3 regions of the Cupriavidus sp. 94F1 genome follow, and region 1 is predicted to be linked to each of the others. Evidence: predicted binding sites of a transcription regulator. Region 1 holds the regulator's gene; each other region holds the start of a gene.

Region 1 (2,267 bases):
CGGTGCTGGAACTGCAGGTGGAAAACGGCAAGCCGCTGCCCAAGGCCGAAATCGAACGCCGCCTGGATTCGCTGCTCGACGACCTGCAGATCGCCCATCTGCGCAACAACCCGGCGCTGTCGCTGTCGGGCGGCGAGCGCCGCCGCGTGGAAATCGCGCGTGCGCTGGCGTCGTCCCCGCGCTTCATCCTGCTCGACGAACCGTTCGCCGGCGTGGACCCGATCGCCGTGGGCGAAATCCAGCGCATCGTGAGCTTCCTGAAGGCGCGCAATATCGGCGTGCTGATCACCGACCATAACGTGCGCGAAACGCTGGGTATCTGCGACCACGCGTACATCATCAGCGAAGGCACCGTGCTGGCCGCCGGCCAGCCCGAGGAAATCATCGCCAACGAGTCGGTGCGCCGCGTCTATCTGGGCGAGAACTTCCGCATGTAAGACCGTGCCGCCTCCGCGGCCACACTGCCGACAGGTTTTCGGCAGGTCATCGGCAGGTCATTTTTACCGCACTTGCCCGCGGCTATTTCAAAGCCGTTGCCGATCAGGAAGCCGAAGCGATAGGTTGTAGCAAATTCCGTTCCAACAACGGAAAGATGCGCATAGAATAGGTCGCATGAAACCTTCGCTTCAGCTCCGCCTCTCCCAACATCTGGCCCTCACGCCGCAACTGCAGCAGTCCATCCGGCTGCTTCAGCTTTCCACGCTCGAACTGCAACAGGAGGTGGAACAGGCGCTGACGGAAAACCCGCTGCTGGAACGCGAGAACGACTGGATCGAAAGCCCGCTGCGCGTGGCGGCTGACGGCTCCGTCAATCTGCAAAGCGCCCCGGCGCCGGCCCCGTCCGAACCGCAGGCCAACGGCGACGATCGCAGCGAACATGCGTCCGGCGGCGAGGAAGAAGGCTTCAGCGATTCCGGTGCCGAGGACTACGGCAACGACTGGAGCCTCGACGACTTCGCGCGCCGCCCGCAGAACGACGAAGACGAAAAGACGCCGATGCAGTTGCGCGATGCGGATCCCACGCTGCGCGAGTACCTGATGGAACAGCTGACGCCGCTCAAGATTTCGGCGCGCGACAAGGGCCTGGCCATCTTCCTCATCGAATCGCTCGACGACGACGGATACCTGAGTGCGTCACTCGAGGAAATCTGCACCGAACTGCCCGAAGAACTCGAATTCGAGGTGGAAGAAGTACAGGCGATGCTGACGCTGCTGCAGAGCTTCGATCCGCCCGGCGTGGGCGCGCGCAATGCCGCCGAATGCCTGAGCCTGCAATTGAAACGGTTGCAGCATCCTCAGCGCGAACTGGCCCTGTCCATCGTCAATCACCATCTTGAACTGCTGGCGGTCAGGGATTACACGCGCCTCAAGAAAGCGCTGCAGGTGGACGACATTGCACTAAAGGCGGCGCACGACCTGATCCGCTCGCTGGCACCGTACCCAGGACATGCGTACAGCCGCCCCGAGGCCGATTTCGTGGTGCCGGACGTGTTCGTGCGCAAGAGCGGCAGCGGCTGGATTGCCCAGCTGAATCCGGATGTGATGCCGCGCCTGCGCATCAACGACATGTACGCGCAGATCTTGCGCGGTGCAAAAGGCGAAGCGGGGGCTGCGGGACTGCAACAAAAGCTGCAGGAAGCGCGGTGGCTTATCAAGAACATCCAGCAAAGATTCGACACGATCCTGCGTGTGGCGCAGGCAATTGTGGAGCGTCAGAAGAACTTTTTTTCGCACGGCGAAATAGCGATGCGGCCCTTGGTTTTGCGGGAAATTGCCGATACACTCGGTTTACATGAGTCGACCATTTCCCGGGTGACCACGAACAAATACATGGCCACGCCAATGGGTACTTTCGAGTTGAAGTACTTCTTTGGTAGCCACGTCTCCACGGAGACGGGCGGCGCGGCCTCTTCCACGGCGATCCGCGCGCTGATCAAGCAACTGATAGGAGCCGAAGAACCCAGGAATCCTCTTTCCGACAGCCGCATCGCCGAATTGCTGGGCGAACAGGGCTTTGTGGTCGCACGCCGCACGGTGGCCAAATATCGCGAAGCACTGAAGATCCCCGCAGTCAATCTCCGCAAGTCTTTGTAGCCGAGCCGCAACCGCCTGCCTGGTGCGGCTCTTTCAGAAGGAGAAGCGCTATGAACTTCAAGATCAGTGGACACCACCTCGACATCACGCCGCCGCTGCGTGAGTATGTGGAAACGAAACTGGAGCGAATTGTCAGGCATTTCGATCAGGTCATTGGCGTGAGCGTGCTGCTA
Region 2 (2,267 bases), on a different contig from region 1:
CTGGTGGAACAGCGGCAGCGCCACCAGCAGGTAGATCGACGTCAGGATGGTGTTGATCGACGAGATCTGGATCTGGGCGAAGATGAACTGGGCGAACGACTGCTGCAGCGTGCGCGCGCGGTCGATCAGCGCCCCGGCCAGCGGCCGGCGGTTGGGCCGTGAAATGGCGCGGTACAGCGCGACCATGGCGCCGATGATCAGGCCCAGCAGGATATGCAGCAGGGTGCGGAGGATATCGGTGCCCAGCCGCTGCGCCATCTGGGCATGCTCGCGCATGGCGCCCAGCAGCGTGGTGACCAGTTCCTCGGTGCCGCTGGGCAGGTAATCGCTCAGCCAGGTGGGCAGCTGGGTCCGGGACTGGTCGATGATGTCGGCGGCATGGTCCAGCAGCCGCTCGACGGTGGCGCTGTCCACGTTCAGGAAATGCACCAGCGCCCAGATGCCGCCGGTCAGGGCCAGCACGATGATGGCGGACAGGATGGCCACGGCCAGCGCATCGCGCCGGGAATGGGTCAGGCGGGGCGCCAGCACGTCGACCAGCGAATACAGCAGCAGCCCCGCCAGCAGCGCCGCCACCAGGTTGGCATGCATGACCAGCAGCAGCGCGCCGGCGGTCAGGACATAGGACACCGCCGTGACGCTGAACCCGCTTCCCGGCGCCAGGCGCGGGCGGGCCGATGACGGGGAGGGCGGGGATGAGGACGTGGCGTCGTTCAGGGCGCCATGGTTGGCGCGGTCTTCCGGGTTTTCCAGCTGCGGCATGTCTCGGCTGAGCACGATTGAATTGGAATGAGTAGGCGGATTGTCGACGTGGCGCGTAACAATGGCAAGACAGCTTGCGCAGACAAGCGATCCTGCCCGCTCCGGGCGTGGAACTTGCATCGTCGCCGTGGCCTATATTGGGGAGCAGAAGACGGCGCAGCCGCGCCAGGAGACCGCCTGCCATGGCCTTTACCCAGACCGTCGGCGTCCGCCGGCATGTGTTTGCCGACCTGCGCACGCTGCTGGCCCGCGCCAGCCCCGCGCGCTCGGGCGACGCGCTGGCCGGCATCGCCGCCGCCAGCGAGGAAGAGCGGATGGCCGCCCGCATGGCGCTGGCCGACATGCCGCTGGCCCGCTGCCTGACCGAGGCGCTGATTCCGTACGAGGACGACGAGGTCACGCGGCTGATCGTCGACAGCCACGATGCGGCGGCCTTTGCCGAGATCGCCAGCCTGACCGTGGGCGACTTCCGCAACTGGCTGCTGCGCCACGAGACCGATTCGGCCACGCTGGCACGGGTGGCACCCGGTATCACCCCGGAGATGGCGGCGGCCGTCAGCAAGCTGATGCGCAACCAGGACCTGGTGGCGGTGGCGCGCAAATGCCAGGTGGTGACGCGCTTTCGCGGCACGATCGGCCTGCCCGGCCGCCTGGCCGTGCGGCTGCAGCCCAACCATCCGACCGACGACCCGCGCGGCATCGCGGCGTCCATCGTCGATGGGCTGCTCTACGGGTGCGGCGACGCCACGATCGGCGTCAATCCGGCCGGCGACAACCTGGGCACCATCGTCACGCTGCTGAAGCTGATCGACGATATCCGGACGCGCTACGACGTGCCCACGCAATCGTGCGTGCTGACCCACGTCACCCATACGCTGCGGGCCATGGAGCAGGGCGCGCCCGTTGACCTGGTGTTCCAGTCGGTGGCCGGCAGCCAGGCCGCCAACGCGGCGTTCGGCATCTCGCTGGCGCTGCTGGACGAGGCGCGCCAGGCGGCGCTATCGCTGGCGCGCGGCACGGTGGGCCACAGCGTGATGTACTTCGAGACCGGCCAGGGCAGCGCGCTGTCGGCCAACGCCCACCACGGGATCGACCAGCAGACCATGGAGGCCCGCGCCTATGCCGTGGCGCGGCGCTTCGAGCCGTTGCTGGTCAATACGGTGGTGGGCTTTATCGGCCCCGAGTATCTCTACGATGGCAAGCAGATCATCCGGGCCGGCCTGGAGGACCATTTCTGCGGCAAGCTGCTGGGCGTGCCGATGGGCTGCGACGTCTGCTACACGAACCACGCCGAGGCCGACCAGGACGACATGGACACGCTGCTGACGCTGTTCGGCGTGGCCGGCATCAACTTCATCATGGGCGTGCCGGGCGCCGACGACATCATGCTGAATTACCAGAGCACGTCGTTTCACGATGCGCTGTACCTGCGCGAGGTGCTGGGCCTGCGGCCCGCCCCGGAGTTCGAGGCATGGCTGCAGCGCATGGGCATGCTGGACAGCGCC
Region 3 (2,267 bases), on a different contig from region 1:
CGCTTTGGGGCGCAAGCCCCCGCGCATGCGCACTCGCACGACGAGTCGCATGACCACGCCCATCACGACACCAGCGAGAACACCATCTTCGGTTTCTGGCTGTACCTGATGAGCGACTGCATCCTGTTCGCGTGCCTGTTCGCCGCGTTCGCCGTCCTGCGCGGCGAAGTGGCGGGTGGCCCGTCGGGCAAGGAGCTGTTCGAGCTCAACTACGTGCTCGTGGAAACGGCAATCCTGCTGTTCTCGTCGATCACCTACGGCTTTGCCATGATGTCGATGCAGAACCAGCAGCGCGGCCGCGTGATGTTCTGGCTGGCCGTGACGTTCCTGCTGGGCGCAGGCTTCATGGCGATGGAAATCAACGAGTTCGCGCACCTGATCCATGAAGGTGCCGGCCCGAGCCGCAGCGCCTTCCTGTCGTCGTTCTTCACGCTCGTGGGCACCCACGGCCTGCACGTGGCAAGCGGCATGCTGTGGATGCTCGTGCTGATGTACCAGCTGTCGAAGAAGGGCCTGACCCCGGCCGTGGCCAAGCGCCTGAACTGCCTCAGCCTGTTCTGGCACTTCCTGGACGTGGTCTGGATCGGTGTGTTCACCGTGGTCTACCTGATGGGAGCAATGTAAATGGCACAGCAACACGCAAGCGCCGCCCATGGCGCGTCGCATGGCCACAGCAGCGTCAAGTCGTATGTGATCGGCTTCGTGCTGGCGGTGATCCTGACCGTGATCCCGTTCAAGATCGTGATGGACGGCTCGATCGACCGCGCCACCACGCTCTGGATCATCCTGGGCATGGCCGTGGTGCAGATCATCGTGCACCTGAAGTACTTCCTGCACCTGGACGGCTCGGATGGCCAGAAGTGGAACGTGATGGCACTGCTGTTCACCGTCCTGATCCTGTTCATCGTGCTGGCCGGCTCGCTCTGGATCATGCACAACATGAACGCCAACATGATGCCGTGGATGAGCAAGTGACCGTCGTCACCGGTATCTGAAGAAACGGGGCCCCTGCGGCCCCGTTTTTTATTGCATTTTTCCCCGGCCGCTTCAGGCCGCGGCGGGAGGGTGGGGCCGTGGGCCTCCCATCCGAAATCTTGCCGCTGGTGCGCCGCGCACCGATCCCCTTCCAGCCGTGCACCGCATCGGGCCGATGCACGTCGCCGGTGCATGCGTCCGTTCCTGCCCCTTCGCCCGCCCGGCACCTTACTGGTGCGCCCCTGCTCCGTCCCATCCGATTTGTCTCGCCGCCGTTGCCTGGCAACGGTTTGCGGTCGTTGCCGGGCTTGGCACGCAAGTTGCAGAAGCGTTACCCGGGGTGCGTAGTCCCTGACCACATACGACAAATTGGACAGAATGGGAGCTGCAATGAAACGACGTGACATGCTGAAGCTGTCGGCAGTAGCCGCCGCGGCGATGATCGGTACCAGCCCGCTGATGGCGCAGACGAAGGAACCGATCAAGGTCGGCATCCTGCATTCGCTGTCGGGCACCATGGCCATCTCCGAGACTTCGCTCAAGGACGTGGCGCTGATGACGATCGACGAGATCAACAAGAGCGGCGGCGTGCTGGGCCGCAAGCTCGAGCCCGTGGTGGTCGACCCCGCTTCCAACTGGCCGCTGTTCGCCGAGAAGGCCCGCCAGCTGATCACCAAGGACAAGGTAGCCGTGACGTTCGGCTGCTGGACGTCCGTGTCGCGCAAGTCGGTGCTGCCGGTCTATGAAGAGACCAACGCGTTGCTGTTCTACCCGGTGCAGTACGAAGGCGAGGAAATGTCCAAGAACGTGTTCTACACGGGTGCCGCGCCGAACCAGCAGGCCATCCCGGCCGTGGAATACCTGATGAGCAAGGAGGGCGGCGGCGCCAAGCGCTTCTTCCTGCTGGGCACCGACTACGTGTATCCGCGCACCACCAACAAGATCCTGCGCGCGTTCCTGAAGAGCAAGGGCGTGGCCGACAAGGACATCGAAGAGGTCTACACCCCGTTTGGCCATAGCGACTACCAGACCATCGTCGCCAACATCAAGAAGTTCTCGCAGGGCGGCAAGACGGCCGTGATCTCGACGATCAACGGCGACTCCAACGTGCCGTTCTACAAGGAACTGGGCAACGCCGGCCTGAAGGCCAAGGACGTGCCGGTGGTGGCCTTCTCGGTGGGCGAGGAAGAACTGCGCGGCATCGACACCAAGCCGCTGGTGGGCCACCTGGCCGCCTGGAACTACTTCATGTCGGTCAAGAACGGCGAGAACGACGCGTTCAAGAAGCAGTG

Evidence for each region. Region 1 encodes sigma-54, which starts transcription at its own class of promoters, with help from an activator protein. Its sites were predicted from a motif close to TGGCANGNAANCTGCTTT; they were not measured.
Region 2: AC3FJ6_RS24520 (ethanolamine ammonia-lyase subunit EutB) is a predicted target of sigma-54. The motif match lies at 866-883, and genes of this name have one in related genera.
Region 3: urtA (urea ABC transporter substrate-binding protein) is a predicted target of sigma-54. The motif match lies at 1,285-1,302, and genes of this name have one in related genera.

Annotation. Positions count from the first base shown of each region.
Region 1 covers NZ_JBYOJT010000003.1:14,421-16,687, forward strand. The annotation lists gene lptB (LPS export ABC transporter ATP-binding protein) at 1-437, shown strand, start outside; gene AC3FJ6_RS07740 (RNA polymerase factor sigma-54) at 613-2,094, shown strand; gene hpf (ribosome hibernation-promoting factor, HPF/YfiA family) at 2,145-2,267, shown strand, end outside.
Region 2 covers NZ_JBYOJT010000014.1:50,357-52,623, reverse strand. The annotation lists gene AC3FJ6_RS24525 (AI-2E family transporter) at 1-762, opposite strand, end outside; gene AC3FJ6_RS24520 (ethanolamine ammonia-lyase subunit EutB) at 945-2,267, shown strand, end outside.
Region 3 covers NZ_JBYOJT010000002.1:615,587-617,853, forward strand. The annotation lists gene cyoC (cytochrome o ubiquinol oxidase subunit III) at 1-624, shown strand, start outside; gene cyoD (cytochrome o ubiquinol oxidase subunit IV) at 625-975, shown strand; gene urtA (urea ABC transporter substrate-binding protein) at 1,366-2,267, shown strand, end outside.